DNA from 2 places in the Lysinibacillus sp. FSL M8-0337 genome. Region 1 is predicted to be linked to the other one. Evidence: riboswitches for the same ligand, from Rfam matches in the RefSeq annotation. Region 1 holds a riboswitch; the other holds the start of a gene.
What was found. Region 1 has a riboswitch for S-adenosylmethionine ahead of metA (homoserine O-succinyltransferase). Riboswitches for the same ligand answer to the same signal wherever they lie in the genome.

Region 1 (8,330 bases):
ATTAAAGTGCAAATGAGGAATCCATCATGTCAAACAGAAAGATGATTTTGTTATTCTTAATCCTCACTTTAATATTGAGTGGTTGCTGGAGTAAGCGGGAGTTAAACGAATTAGCAATTGTCGTTGCACTAGGCATCGATAAAGTAGACGAGGATTTTGAAGTTTCCATTCAAGTAGTAGACCCGAGTCAAATTTCCTCAAAGCAACCATCTAGTGGCCGCGCACCCGTTGTTACCTACCATGCAAAGGGAAAAAGTGTGTTTGAAGCCATTAGAAGAATGACAACAATAACACCACGGAAACCTTATTTTGCTCATTTGCAAATTGTCGTAATTGGTGAAGAATTAGCAGAAGAGGGCTTAAACGAACCACTAGATTTTATTGCGAGAGATCATGAATTTAGAAACGACTTTGATCTTGTAGTATCTCATAAAACAGCTGCAAAAGAAGTGCTGAATGTATTAACACCTATTGAAAAAATGCCAGCCAATAAATTATTAAATTCGATTAAGGTGTCAGAAAAATCATGGGGTTCAACCTTATCTGTTAGCACAGCTGAATTGCTCAACACCCTTAGTAACAAAGAAAAAAGTGCCGCATTATCAGCAGTTGAGATACACGGAGATTTGCAATTAGGAATTGACCAAACCAATGTAGAAAGAATTAAAACACCTGTTGTTTTAAAATATGCGGGCATCGCTATCTTTAAAGAGGATAAATTAGTGGGGTTATTATCAGAAGATGACAGTATTTACTTTAATTACTTGAATAATAAAATTAAAAGTACAATAGAAGTTCTCGCATGCCCTAAAGGTGGAGAGTTATCAACAGAAATTACAAGTTCATCCTCCAAAATTAAAGGGACTTTCAAAAATGGGACACCGCAAATCACGATTAAAATTGAAGTTACGCAAAATATTGGTGAAGTGAATTGTGCCATTAATTTAACCCAAAACAACACCATTCAACAGATTGATAAAAAGACAGCAAAAAAAATAAAAGAACATACAGAAATAACATTAGCTATCATACAAAAAGATTATAAGCTCGATTTATTAGGCTTTAGCGAAGCACTCCATCGCAGCGATCCGCAAAAGTGGGAAAAGATTCATAAGGAATGGTCAACAATTTATCCTACTGTCCCAGTTACGATAGATGTGCAGGTCACAACCCAAGGATTAGGAACAATTCAAAACTCATTATTGTACAATTCAAAGGAGTAACCCACGATGTTTATTAGCATTACCGTCATACTTATTTCGTTGATTATTGCCTATATTATGATTCCTCCATTATTGAAAAAAGGCGAAAAAAAAACAATATTCGCCTTTTCTATTTTATTGTTTATAGGCGCAACATTAAATATCGCCATTGGTTTAAAAATAAATATCCCTAGCCCATTCAATTTCATTACGTTTATCTTTACACCTATTAGAAAAATATTATTATCATTTTTTCAATAAGAATGACAGAAAGGGTAGTGCATCATGGAAAAACAATTACTTAGTGCAAGACAATTCACAATCATTACCTTTCTCCATTCTATTGGGACGGCCATATTAATTGTGCCAGCGAGCATTACGAAGCAGCTTCATCAAGATGCATGGATTGGCGCAACTATTGGCGTCTTATTAAGCTTTTTAATCGTAAAATTGTATACAAGCCTTGGAAATCAAACACCGCATCTCACGTTTGTTGAAGCAAATGGAAAAATTTTAGGTAAATTTCTTGGAACTTTGACCTCTCTAGGGTTTATCACTCTCGCATTTTTTTCGGCTAGTGAATTATTATACTTTATTGGCATCTTTATGCAAACAGAAGTAATGCCCGAGACACCTACTTTGTCCTTTGCTGTATTATTTACCATTATTCTTGTTTTTGCATCGTTTCTAGGCATTGAAGTGTTTGCACGGTCTGCAGAAATACTATTTCCCATATTTTTATTTATATTTCTTGTATTTCTTGTTTGTATTTCGCCACAAATTAATATCGAAAATATTCAACCCGTTTTTGAAACAAAGACACCATCATTAATTACGGGTATCCTTAAATTTATGAGTATTTTTTCATTCCCGCTCGTTATGTTACTTATGATTTTCCCCTCTGCTGTCAATATCTCGAAAGCCGCACAAAAGGGATTTTATTTCGGCACGATTTGCGGAGGAATTGTCTTAATAATCATTATAGCCCTATCAACACTCGTTATTGGCCCAACGAATACTTCCATTGAGACATTTCCTAGCTATGCACTGGCTCAACGGATTTCTATAGGCAATTTTTTTCAACGTGTTGAAGTTGTTATGGCTGTCATGTGGATTATCTCCATCTATATTCGAACTTTTCTCTATTTTTATGCATCTGCAATAGGTATAGCACAAATACTAAATATTAAAGATCCCCGACCATTGATTTTGCCATTAGGAATGTGCATGATTGCGCTGTCTCAAATTGTTCATCCGAATATTGTGCATTCTAATAATTACAATCAAAAAATTTGGCCGCTGTATTCAGGCTTATTCACTGTCTTGTTAGCCCTATTATTACTAGTCATTGCAAAAATGCGAAAGATTAAAGGCAAAACAGCAACTGACCAAAATACATTAAACTCAAGTGAAACACCGTAAAAAAAATCCAATTTCTCTCTATTGAGAAATTGGATTTTTTAGATCTTCACAAAAGCAAATGGTAAACAACCAATTAGATATGGTATTCAATTTCATCAACAAAATCCCATTCATACGGCGTTTCTTGATAAACATAGTAGTTTAGCCAGTTGGAGAATAATAAATGGGTATGTGCTCGCCATGTATTAATAGGTTCTTTAGATGGGTCATCATGCGGGAAATAGTTAACAGGCACTGCAATATCAATTCCTTTTGCCACATCGCGACTGTATTCATCGGCTAATGTTGTCGCATCGTATTCTAAATGTCCAGTAATCATAATATTTTTATTATCTTTTGATTGCACGATAAAAACGCCTGCATCTTCTGAATAAGATAGTAACCGTAATTCCGGGTGATTGCGTACTTCATCGATTGAAACAGAAGTGTACCTAGAATGTGGTGCTGTAAATAAATCACTAAATCCTCTTACTAAATCGACCGTTAAATCCGTAATCACATGTGAATATACACCCGAACACTTTTCTGGTAATTCAAATTTTCCGATTCCATAATGATGATATAAGGCAGCCTGTGCACCCCAACAGATATGCAAGACAGACGTGACATTCTTAGCAGACCAATCCATTATCTCCGAGATTTCTTCCCAATAATTCACTTCTTCAAATGCCATTTTTTCCACTGGTGCACCCGTAATGATCATCCCGTCAAAGCGACGATGACGTATCTCATTAAATGTTGAATAAAAGAGTTGTAAATGCGATTTACTAACATTTTTAGACTCGTGTGTTGCTGTATTTAAAAATGTTATATTGACTTGTAACGGCGTATTACCAAGTAATCGAAGTAATTGTAATTCTGTTTTCTCTTTTTCCGGCATTAAATTAAATATTAAAATATTTAACGGACGAATTTGTTGTGTTTTGGCACGGTCTTCTTCCATGACGAATATTTTTTCCTCACGTAAATGTTCTCCAGCTGGTAAGTTTTTCGGAATATTAATTGGCATATTGTAGTCCCCTTTTCTTTTATTTTTTTCTCTCTATGTAAAATTAAAAAATCCCCCTCATTCCATAAGAGCAAGAATGAGAAGGATAATTATCACGTTCACTCTTATCTCTCAAAGGAAAAATCCTTTGGTGGAATTAGCACCTTTCTAACAATGTTAGAGGTTGCTGAAGCGTCATAGGGCCAAATCCCTCAGCTTCTCTTGATAAGATTATTCAATTAAAAAGAATTGTATCATGAACAATTAAGAATTTCAATAATACATAGAATATTTTGTATTTAAACGAATGGAAGCTTATGAATTGTTAAACACTACTATCAAGTTATATTTTTGTCAGCCAGTGCCAATTCCAAAAGGCATATACGAAAATTAATGGAACCAATAAATCGTAATGGCAATCATAGAGGTATTATGTTAACATATACCTTTAGTAACAGAGAGGAACGTGAATATTTTGATTAAAATTGAACTCCCAAAACCAGACTTAGTAATCCGTCAACGTGAGCAAGTATTAAAACCAGGGGATGTAGAAATTACGCCTTTTCACGGTTTTATTGATTTCCATAAAATCACTCGCGAAAAAGGTGGCATTTTCTTATTTTATAACGAAAAAAATGAACTATTATTTGTAGGGAAAGCACGTAAAATTCGCCAACGTATTAAAAAGCATTTTGAAGATAATGTATCACCAATGAAAAAATACCGTGATGAAATTTTCAAAATCGAAGTGTATGAAATTGATGATCCAATGGAACGTGAAATTTACGAAACATATGCGATTAACACATTCCGTGCAAAATATAATCTAGATAAAGTATTTTATTAAGATTCAAACCGTTAGCACATGCTAACGGTTTTTCTATACTATAGCGGCAAAATGAAAAACCCCAAGCGTTGTCACTCGAGGTTTTCATCATTAGATAAATAGTTTTTCATCTTTAAATTTATGAGCTGTTAGCCAACTGACGATAACAAAGATAATCAATGAAGCTACGATAGGGATAGTCACCGTATGCATACCAAATATCGTCGGATAAAAGCGATCAATCATAATATATAACGTCATGCCCGTAATCATGGACGCAATCGCCCCGTATTTATTGGCCTTTTGCCAATACAACCCTAGGACAACTGACCAAATAAAGACCGCTTCTAAGCCGCCAAATGCAAATAAATTGAGCCAAACTAGTAAATCTGGCGGATTTAACGCAAATACAACGACTGCTAAACCAATCACTGTTGTTACCACGAAGCTAGCACGCTTGATTTCTCTATCATTGGCAGTGGGCTTGATATAATTCAAATAAATATCCTTTACCACTGTTGAACTAACTAGCATCAGCAACGCATTCACGGTAGACATCGTCGCTGCCATCGGTGCTGCTAACACAATGCCCGCTAAAAACGGCGGCAACACTTTTAACGTAAGCAACGGCATTACCTTATCGCCAATTTCAATGCCAGGGATTACTGGACGGGCTAATACACCAATCAAGTGCATCCCGAACATAATTGTCCCAATAGCAATTGTGCCAATAATTATCGCTAAATGCATGCTTTTGGAATCTTTATAGCTCATGGCGCGGACGGCTATTTGAGGGAGCCCTACCACACCAATGCCGATTAAAATCCAAAATGTTGAGACGTACAATGGTGTCAGTTCCCCTTCAGCACCAAATGGTGACACTAGGTTTGGATTTTCTGCAACAAGGGACGTCATAATTTGGTCGATGCCACCACCGGCAACGATTGTCCCAATCAGTAAAATTACAGTACCAATCACCATAATGGAACCTTGAACCGTATCCGTTAACGCTACAGCACGGAATCCTCCGATAATCACATAAATTAATACTGAAACAGCAAAAATAAAGAGTGCTGCTGTATAGTCAAGACCGGTTAATGATTCAATTAAGCGCGCGCCCCCGACCCATTGTGCCATCATCGCAGAAAATAAAAAGACAATAATACTTATCGCTGACAATATAACAATGACATGGCTTTTGTAGCGTTCACGTAAAAAATCAATTAATGTAATCGCTTGATAGCGGCGAGCAATAATAGCAAATTTCTTGCCTAGTATCATCAGTACAAAATAGCCTGCGGGCAGTTGAGCCATCGCTAACAAGACCCATCCAAGTCCTTTATTATAAGCAACACCAGGTCCACCGATAAAACTACTTGCACTACCATAAGTGGCAATCATCGTCATTGCTAGGATAAAGCCACCCATTTCACGACCGCCAAGAAAATATTCCTGTAAAAATGAATTCGATGAACGAACATGCTTATTCGCCCATATGCCAATCCCAAAAATAATAATTAAAAAAACAAGAAGCGGAAAAATAACTTGCCAATGCATTATTCATCCACCTCCCCGTCATCAAATGGTACCTCTTTAAAAAAGAGCTTTAAGACGAGCCAGATTAATACAATCATAAAACCTGTTCCAGCGATGCAACTATAGAAAAACCAAGCTGGGAAACCCAATACATACGAATACGTTGTTGGATCCCCCGAACCTAGACCATAGGCAAAGCCGTACCAAATCGCAAAGTTGACAAATACAAGCCCAATGCCAATAAGCGCCTCACGATGCGCAATTTTAAAGCGTTGATCTTTCAAAATAGAATCCCCCTAACCTACTCTATTTTACTGTGATGTAGGACTAATGGGAAGCATTGTGAGAAAAGTAGATAAAAAAAGCGAAAGTTAGCGAACAATACCTATCAAATGGGTATCTTACAAGGCTCCAATCCGAATACGCTTTCTGCCTTTTCGGGCGATTTTTGTGATTTTTGTGGCGATTTCCCCCTTCTTATTGGCGGTTTCGGAGTCTTTCGTGGCGATTTCACACACCTTACCAATCTTCAAGAGCTTTTTAATTGCAATTGAAGCGCTTTTTTATCAATTTTCCCAACAATCGTTTTTGGTAATTCATCAATCATAATAATTTTTTTCGGGATTTTATAGTGTCCTAAATGGCTTCGACATAGGTTTTCTACTTCGTCTACTACAGTATCTGACTGATTATGGCAAACAATAAATGCCGTGACAATTTCCCCCCAGTAGTTATCTGGTGCTCCGATGACTGCCGCTTCTTTTACGAGCTGATGACGAAGTATGCATTGCTCCACTTCTTGCGGATAGACGTTCTCCCCGCCACTAATAATCATGTCTTTCCTACGACCGACGATATAAAAATACCCTTCTTCATCCATTGTCGCTAAATCACCAGTCCTTAACCAGCCATCTCGTATCGTATTGTCCGTTTCCTGCTGATTATTCCAATAAAATTGAAACATATGCTTGCCTCTAACGAACAGTTCGCCTACTTCATGGGCAGCGCAGCTTTCACCCGCTTGATTAATAATTTTCGCCTCATTAAATTGCATACTTTTACCCACTGCCCCCTTTTTGACATAGGCTTCTTCACGTGAGATATAAAAATTGTTCGGTCCAGCCTCTGTTAAGCCATAACCTTCTTTAAAAAAAAGTCCCTTTTTAAAAAACGCATCATATATCGGAAGAGGGCACGGTGCGCCGCCAGATAAAAACACCTTGACAGTGGGAAAACTACTTTTGTGAAAATAGTTTGTCGTTATCATGGCTTGATACATCGTTGGGACAAAAAGCGAAATCGTTGTCTTATAGAAATTAATTGCTTTGAGTGCTGTTTCCGCTTCAAACTTATCACCGATAACAACGGTCCCCCCCGCCATTAACAATGGAATGGATAGTGCGTTAAGCCCACCCGTATGAAACATGGGCATATAGTTTAACGTACAATCATCTTCACATAACCCCCAACTAATAATTGTATTAATTGCATTCCAATTTACAGAATTGAAAGACAACACTACCCCCTTTGCTTTGCCAGTTGTGCCACCTGTGTAAATCATTAGCCAAGGTTCATTTAAATCCAGTTCTATCGAGCTAGCAATAGTCGCTGACGGCAGAACTTGTTGAATAGGGTGCATCGTTGCTAGTTGTAAAGGGCAGGGTATTCCTTGATCATATAAAAGTAAAGAAGGGGTAGCATCCGCAACAATGTCATTTAACTCCTCTGTACTTAAGCGCCAGTTTAAAGGAACATAAATCAGCCCTCGTAATCCACAAGCAAATAATATAGCAAATAAGTGACTATTATTTCGAGAAAAAACCGCTACTCGGCTACCTGCCTGTAATCCTTGATTTTCAAAAAAATGGCTCCATTTGGCGATTTCAAGTGTTAATTGCCGATAAGTCCATTGTTCGTTTGTTTCTAAGTTCACTAATGCTAGCCGATTCGGTGTTAAAGATGCACGATTTAAAATCCAAGCTTGCTCTGCAAACATCTTGAACTCCTCCTTTATCACATCATAATCGCGCCATCCACATGGAGTGTATGACCATGGACATAGGAAGCCTCTTCAGATGCTAAAAATAAATAAGCATTAGCAATATCCCTAGGTGTACCTAATCGTTGAAGCGGCACGATTGCACGCATTTTTTCTAGTACCGTTTCGGGCATCTTTTTGACCATTTCAGTTTCTGTAAATCCAGGTGCCACCGCATTCACATTGATGCCTTTACGCCCTAACTCTTTTGCCCATGTTTTCGTCATACCTACAATCGCAGCTTTTGAAGCAGCATAATTTGTTTGTCCTACATTTCCATAAACACCACTGACCGAGGAGGTATTAATTATTTTTCCG
Region 2 (8,330 bases), 1.3 Mb from region 1:
TATTTGAAGAGACGGGTGTGCATGTGAAAAATCTTCAATGGTTTGCAGAATATGCTGTTCACGGCGAACTATTGTTTTGTAAAACAGTCTTCACTGCGGAATTTGTCAGTCAGGAGAAGATAAATTTTGATTTGGAAACTTCGGGTATGGTCTGGTTAACTGATGAAGAGTTTGCAAGCCATCCAAATTTAAGCTTCCATATGAAAGATGAAGGCATGCAAAAAATGCTAGAGGAGCTGAAGCGTTTTGACAATCAATGGTGAAATAGTTGAAAAACGTCCATATCCTTCACCGAATCCAGCTATTCGATTAACAGAAATTACGTATCTATCCCTTGGATTGCGTGTCAAAGGCTTGCTAGCAGAGCCTAAAGCAGAAGGTACATATGACGGTTTTTTATATTTGCGTGGAGGTATGCAAAGTATCGGCATGGTAAGACCAGCACGTGTTGCACAATTTGCAGCCCAAGGTTTTATCGTTTTTGCTCCTTATTATCGAGGGAATAGAGGTGGAGAAGGTCGTGATGAGTTTGCAGGTCAAGATCGTTTTGATGCAGTGCATGGGGTAGATGTACTAAAACAATTTTGCAATGATCATATCCATGTGTTTGGATTTTCACGTGGAGGTATTATGGCGCTTTGGACGGCCATTTTAAGAAAGGATATTACATCCGTTGTGACTTGGGCAGGCGTTTCGGATGCCACTGCTACATACTGGGAGAGAACCGATATGCGTCGTATGATGAAACGGATTATTGGTGGGACCCCTAACCGTGTACCAGAAGCCTATGATGCACGCACACCTTTATTTCAAGTCGAAAAGATTACAGCCCCAGTGCTAATTATCCACGGCTATCGGGATGAAAATGTAGATATTGAGCATGCAAGGCAGTTAGCATTTTACTTAGAAGATGCCAATAAGGTGTATGAAACTTGGTATGATCAACGTTTTGCCCACCAATATCCACCAGCACAAAATCGTGAAATGGTTCGTGCATTATGCGAGTGGATGAAGAAACAGTGAAAATTGTTTGAGTGCCTGGCACTAAAAAAAGACACTAAAAAAAGGGAACGAATACATCGTTCCCTTTTTGTATGCATTATTTTAATGGACCACCAAGTTTAGTGATTGCTTCAGAAACATTTGAGAATTTCTTGAAGTTGTCGTTGAATAGACCAGCAAGTTCAGCAGCTTTCACATCGTAAGCAGCTTTGTCTGACCAAGCATCGCGTGGGTTCAGTACTTCTGATGGTACACCTTCAACTGCTGTAGGGATGTTTAAGCCAAATACAGCGTCTTGAATTGTTTCAACATTGTTTAGTTTTCCGTCGATAGCAGCACGTACCATTGAACGAGTATAAGAAAGCTTCATACGGCTACCTGTACCATATTCGCCACCAGTCCAACCAGTGTTTACAAGGAATACTTGTGCGCCATGCTCATCGATTTTTTGACCTAACATTTCTGCATACACAGTTGCTGGAAGTGGAAGGAATGGAGAACCGAAACATGTAGAGAATACTGGTTCTGGCTCTGTTACACCACGTTCAGTACCTGCAAGTTTAGATGTGAAACCACTTAGGAAGTGATACATTGCTTGTTCTTTTGTTAATTTACTGATTGGAGGTAAAACACCAAATGCATCAGCAGTTAAGAAGACGATTGTTTTTGGGTGACCTGCAACAGATGGATCAACGATATTTTCGATATATTGGATTGGATAAGCAACACGTGTATTTTCTGTTAATGAACCATCATCGTAATCGCAAACACGAGTTTCAGGATCTACAGCTACGTTCTCTAGTACAGAACCGAAGCGGATTGCGTTGTAGATTTCAGGTTCTTTTTCAGCAGAAAGGTTAATTGTTTTTGCGTAGCAACCGCCCTCAATGTTAAATACGCCGTTGTCAGACCAACCGTGCTCATCGTCACCGATTAATTTGCGGTCAGGATCAGCCGATAAAGTCGTTTTACCAGTACCAGATAAACCGAAGAATAATGCTACATCACCAGCTTCTCCAACGTTTGCTGAACAGTGCATTGATAGGATACCTTGTTGCGGTAATAGGTAGTTCATAATACCGAAAATCGATTTTTTAATTTCACCAGCATATTCAGTACCACCGATTAGGATGATTTTCTTTTCAAGTGATACAATGATGAATGTTTCAGAAGCTGTACCATCAACAGCTGGATCTGCTTTAAAGTTAGGAGCTGAAATAATTGTGAAATCAGCAACGTGAGAAGCTAATTCTTCTTCAGTTGGACGGATAAATAATTGATGGGCGAAAAGATTGTGCCAAGCATATTCATTGATTACTTGAATACTTAATTGTGAATCTTTGTCAGCACCAGCAAAACCTTTAAATACAAATAATTCGTCACGTTCTTTTAAGTATTTAACTACTTTTACATATAAGTTATCGAACACTTCAGAAGAAATTGGTTGGTTTACTTTACCCCAGTCAATTTTATCTTTTGTGCTTTCTTCTTCTACCGTATATTTATCTTTAGGTGAACGACCAGTGTATTTGCCAGTTTCTGCACGAACTGCGCCATCTACTGTTAACATTGCCTCACCACGAGATGTAGCTTTTTCAGCTAATTGTGGTACTGAAAGTTGAACGTTAATGTTCCCGCCGTTTAATAATTCCTTCAGTTCGTTTGCAATTTCTACTGAATTCATCGATTAAATACCATCCTTTTTTATAGTATTCCCTTGAGTTTGAGGGAGTTTTTCTTAATTTCAAAAATAGTATAACACAATTGCTTTAATAATCTATACTAATTCAAAAATTATTTTCGAGTTTTAAATACTTTTCAACAAAACGACATAAAATAATTGACATTGTTCTACCTTTTCCGTAAGATGAGGAATTGAACGGATACTCTTATCCCGAGCTGGTGGAGGGTCAGGCCCTGTGAAACCCGGCAACCTGCATGAACTATTTCACGACATGCGTTGGTGCCAACCTGATGCAAGGGGATACCCCTTGAACGATAAGAGTGAAAGGTTACGCAGTCATTATTCCTTTCCTCATGTTAAGTACACGTGAGAAAAGGATTTTTTTTATTTTTAAAATGAATGTAAAGGTAAGTATGTGCAATTCTTTCCTTATTATAATGACGGATCTTTCGAAATCCTCATGTTAAAAGCAACAACGGCTTGAGAGTTCAATCCTTTAGGAGCGGACTTGACATGGGTAATGAGTACCGTATTAATTTCGCAAATACTATTTGTAAGAGTAATAGGAGGAAAACCAAATGACAAACCGTCGATTGTTTACATCAGAGAGTGTAACAGAAGGACATCCAGATAAAATTTGTGATCAAATCTCGGATGCTATTTTAGATGCCATTTTAACAGAAGATCCTAATGCCCGTGTAGCGTGTGAAACAACAGTCACAACAGGCTTAGTATTAGTAGCAGGAGAAATTACTACTTCTACTTATGTAGATATTAAAGGCATTGTGCGTGATACAGTAGCAGAAATCGGCTATACACGAGGCAAGTATGGCTTTGATGCTGAAAACTTAGCTGTACTAGTCGCAATCGGAGAGCAATCACCTGATATTGCCCAAGGTGTAGACCAAGCATTAGAAGCACGTGAAGGTTCAATGACAGATGCGGATATTGAAGCGATTGGTGCAGGTGACCAAGGATTAATGTTCGGTTATGCATGTAATGAAACACCTGAATTAATGCCTTTACCAATTAGTTTAGCGCATAAATTGGCTCGTCGTTTAACAGAAGTACGTAAATCAGGTGAATTAGCATATTTACGTCCAGATGGTAAAACGCAAGTAACAATTGAGTATGATGAAAACAATGTCCCTGTTCGTGTTGATACGATCGTTATTTCAACTCAGCATGATGAAGAAGCAACACTTGAACAAATTCAAGCAGATTTAAAAGCATTAGTAATTGCTCCAGTAGTTCCTAGTGAGTTATTAGATGCACAGACTAAATACTTCATCAACCCAACTGGTCGTTTTGTTATTGGTGGTCCAAAAGGAGATGCTGGACTTACTGGTCGTAAAATCATCGTTGATACATACGGTGGTTATGCACGTCATGGTGGTGGTGCATTCTCTGGTAAGGATGCTACGAAAGTGGACCGTTCAGCAGCCTATGCAGCTCGTTATGTAGCGAAAAATATTGTTGCAGCTGGTTTAGCAGAACGTGCAGAAGTACAGCTTGCTTATGCTATCGGTGTAGCGCAGCCGGTATCGATTGCCGTTGATACGTTTGGTACAGGACGAGTAAGTGAAAGTGAAATCGTAAAATGGGTTCGCGAACTTTTCGATCTACGTCCAGCAGGCATCATTAAAATGCTTGATTTACGTCGTCCAATTTATAAACAAACGGCTGCATACGGTCACTTTGGCCGGACAGATTTAAATGTACCTTGGGAAAATACGGACAAGGCAGATGCACTAAGAGAAAAAGCGAGTTTATAATTTGTTTTATCAAGAACATTCGATTTGGTAATGAACAAACGTAAATGTTTTATTGAAAGGGGCTAGCTAGTGGCCCCTTTTTATCTTGCCTTTCGCATTTCTTCTTACTGCTACTAGGTCGGGGAGAAATGCACCTTCTATTTAAATTGTGAAGGCAACTAGTGCTCTCTAATCAAGTGAAAGACTTAAGCGCACTTTACGTAAGTGATTGAAAAAATTCGCTTTCTTCCCGTACGTCTAGCATACAAGATGTACTGTAGGCGGTTGGAAGAAAATTGCGAATTTATTTCATAAAGAGTTGTTTCGTATTTAAACACCTACAACTATGGGGCAATGTGCCCGAATTGAGCAACCATTATTTTTGAAGAGATTTGTAATATTGTCCTTTTTCCGCGTATTCTCTAACGATACGTTCCATATCTTCTTTATCTTCAGCATTTAATTCACGTACAACTTTCGCTGGACGTCCTAATGCTAAACAATTGGGAGGTATGACTTTACCTGGAGGGACAAGACTACCCGCACCGATAAATGCACCTTCTCCTATCTCTGCCCCATCTAACACAATTGATCCCATACCAATTAAGGCATTTTTTCGAATTGTACAGCTATGTAAGGTTACTTGGTGTCCAACTGTTACTTCATCTTCGATTATTAATGGATATTTTGGACTTTGATGTAGACAACAAAGATCTTGGATGCTTACTCGTTTACCAATAATTGTAGGGGATACATCGCCTCGAATCACTGTATTAAACCATATTGTTGTCTCTGCTCCAATCGTTACGTCTCCAGTAACGGTTGCATAGTCAGCAATAAAAACTGATGGATCGATTGTAGGTGTTTTGTCTTTAAAAGGATAAATCATGCTAATCGCCTCTTTTCTTTCTTTGATGTAGTATTATCGTATCAAATACGCAATTTTATGCAAATATAATTTTATAATGGTACGAATATTTCGTTATAATTATTGTGTAACTAATTATTTAGGAGGACTATGTGAATGTGGAAATGGGAAGCTGATGGACAAGCGAAGGCTGTGATTGCTATTGTTCACGGTGCATATGAAAACCACCGTTGGTACGCATGGCTGATTGAAAAACTTAGAATGGAAGGCTTCCACGTAGTCATGGGCGATTTACCGAATCATGGGGCAAATGCGAAACTATCACGTGTCCATGATGAGGACTTTAAAGAATACAACAAGTATACTAGGCATTTAATTGAAAATGCCTTTTCATATAATTTGCCAGTATTTTTAATAGGGCATGGACTAGGAGCAACGTTAATACTGCATACAATGCATAAGAGAAAATATGAATGTGCAGGAATTGTCTTGACCTCACCTTGGCTGCAATTGAACTTACAGCCTGGAAAATTATCGAATGCATTAACGAGCTTAAGTGCTTTGACGGCAAGTGTTAAGATGACACATGATATTACTTTCGACAAGTTATCACGTAGTGTCGAAGGTAGAGATGAAATGAAGGACGAGTTTCCTTTTATGTCTGTCATCTCAGTAAAATGGTATCGTGAGTTACAACAGATGATGCGCAATTTAGTGATTATGCCGAAAGCAGAGTTTCCAAATACCCCTATGCTTATTATGACTGGAGAAAGAGATAGCATTACAGAAACTAGACAAACACGTAATTGGTTACACCAGCAGGAGTTTGCAGAATTCCAATTTAAAGAATGGGCAAAATGCTACCATAATCTGTTCCATGAAATAGAGAGAGATGAGATTTTTTTCTATATCCGTGATTTTATTAATAATGCTTTGCGTAGAATTGGTTATATAATTCGATAGAATGTTTCCCCTCCGAAAAATATTGTTGAATAAGATGTATAGTAACTTAAAAATAATGTTGTAATTTTCAGAAAAATGTAATACTATAATGTCTTAAAGAACGAATATTCATATTTTGGGAGGGGTAAGATGGAAAGTATTGTTAGTTTTCTGAACAGTATTTTATGGGGGCCGTGGTTTATTTATGGTATTTTATTAATCGGTTTATTCTTTTCAATTATTACACGGTTCCTACAAATAAGACATATTAAGGACATGTTTGTCTTAATGTTTAAAGGGGAAAAATCAGAAAAGGGAATTTCTTCTTTCCAAGCAATGTCGATTGCATTATCTGGGCGCGTTGGTACAGGTAACATTGCTGGTACAGCAACTGCCATTGCAATGGGGGGACCTGGTGCTATTTTTTGGATGTGGGCAATTGCCTTCATCGGTGCAGCGACAGCTTATGTGGAGTCAACATTAGCGCAAATATACAAAGAAGAGAAAGAAACAGAATATCGTGGTGGTCCAGCCTTTTATATTGAAAAAGGGATGGGGCAGAAGTGGTTTGCAATCATTTTTGCGATTGCAGCGTTAATAGCCATGTTGATACTAATGCCTGGCGTTCAATCAAATGCAATAGCAGGTGCCGTTGAAAACGCTTTTGGAATGGAATCTTGGATTACAGGTATTATTATTGTTGTATTATTAGGTGCAATTATTATCGGTGGGGTTAAATCCATTGCAAATGTTGCACAGATAGTAGTACCATTCATGGCTTTAGCTTATATTCTAATGGCAATCGTTATTATTTTTATGAATATTTCAGAAGTACCTGCTGTATTTTCGCTGATTTTTTCAAGTGCTTTTGGTGCACAAGAAGTATTTGGGGGAATTATTGGTTCAGCAATCGCTTGGGGGGTTAAGCGTGGTATTTATTCCAACGAAGCGGGTCAAGGAACTGGTGCACATCCAGCGGCGGCAGCTGAAGTTTCACACCCTGCTAAACAAGGTATCGTGCAAGCGGCATCTGTGTACATTGATACATTATTAGTTTGTTCGGCTACAGCATTTATGATCTTATTTACAGGTATGTATAATGTACAGAATGAGAAAGCTGCGGAAGGTACAGATCCGTTTATTTACGTTGGTGAATTTAATGAAAATGGCCTTACGGGTGAGGAGCAAATTACCTTTGCGAAAAGTATTAAAGAAGGCGCTGCGTATACACAATGGGCAGTGGAATCTTCATTGCCAGGCATTGGTTCAAGCTTCGTAGCAATCGCTTTATTCTTCTTCGCATTTACGACTATTATGGCGTACTACTATATAGCAGAGACGAATGTGGCCTATTTATTCTCGGGGCAAACCGAAAAGATTTTCATTTGGATAGCTAAAATCGCCTTTTTAATTGCAACATTTTATGGAACGATTCGTACATCTGACCTTGCATGGGCAATGGGTGACGTTGGTTTAGGATTAATGGTATGGATTAACGTTATTGCCATTTTAATTATTATGAAGCCTGCGATTCTCGCATTAAAAGATTACGAGAAACAGAAAAAAGAAGGCAAAGACCCTGTGTTTGATCCTCGTAAACTAGGAATTAAAGGTGCAGATTTTTGGGTTGATTACAATGATAAACGCAAAAATAAATAATGTATAAAAAAAGTCCTCTCATTATGAGAGGATTTTTTATTTTAATTGCCGTCGCAACCGGCTGCTTGTGCGTTCAGAATTGTTTGAGTGACTGGCACCGGGAAGTCTTTCATTTTTTCTAATGCAATGACAAATGGTGGATCGTTTTGTTGGTTTAAAAATTCGTATTTTAACACATGGATATATTTTTGTGGTAACTGACTAACATAGTCGATGACTGCGTCACGTTCTTCTTTGCCGCCTGGATGCCCATGGTAAATGACAAGGACAATTAAACCGCCGATTTTTAGCAGTTGTAATAAATCTTGAATTGCTAGAATCGTTGTATTTGGTTTTGTTACGATATCATGGTTACTGCCAGGTAAATAGCCAAGATTGAATATAGCAGCCGCAACTGGTTTTTGAACATGCTTGGCTATAT

Region 2: linked by a shared signal. The riboswitch ahead of metK (methionine adenosyltransferase) and the one ahead of metA (homoserine O-succinyltransferase) in region 1 are both predicted to bind S-adenosylmethionine.

What each region holds. Positions count from the first base shown of each region.
Region 1 covers NZ_CP151996.1:2,152,656-2,160,985, reverse strand. The annotation lists gene MKY08_RS10255 (spore germination protein) at 1-5, shown strand, start outside; gene MKY08_RS10250 (Ger(x)C family spore germination protein) at 27-1,223, shown strand; gene MKY08_RS10245 (hypothetical protein) at 1,230-1,463, shown strand; gene MKY08_RS10240 (endospore germination permease) at 1,488-2,624, shown strand; gene metA (homoserine O-succinyltransferase) at 2,698-3,633, opposite strand; SAM riboswitch class I at 3,735-3,844, opposite strand; gene MKY08_RS10230 (nucleotide excision repair endonuclease) at 4,088-4,459, shown strand; gene panF (sodium/pantothenate symporter) at 4,550-5,995, opposite strand; gene MKY08_RS10220 (YhdT family protein) at 5,995-6,258, opposite strand; gene MKY08_RS10215 (AMP-binding protein) at 6,504-7,970, opposite strand; gene fabG (3-oxoacyl-ACP reductase FabG) at 7,988-8,330, opposite strand, start outside.
Region 2 covers NZ_CP151996.1:3,467,323-3,475,652, reverse strand. The annotation lists gene MKY08_RS16745 (NUDIX domain-containing protein) at 1-263, shown strand, start outside; gene MKY08_RS16740 (prolyl oligopeptidase family serine peptidase) at 247-1,023, shown strand; gene pckA (phosphoenolpyruvate carboxykinase (ATP)) at 1,100-2,686, opposite strand; SAM riboswitch class I at 2,889-3,007, shown strand; gene metK (methionine adenosyltransferase) at 3,265-4,461, shown strand; gene MKY08_RS16725 (gamma carbonic anhydrase family protein) at 4,817-5,329, opposite strand; gene MKY08_RS16720 (alpha/beta hydrolase) at 5,465-6,271, shown strand; gene MKY08_RS16715 (alanine/glycine:cation symporter family protein) at 6,401-7,909, shown strand; gene MKY08_RS16710 (class I SAM-dependent methyltransferase) at 7,951-8,330, opposite strand, start outside.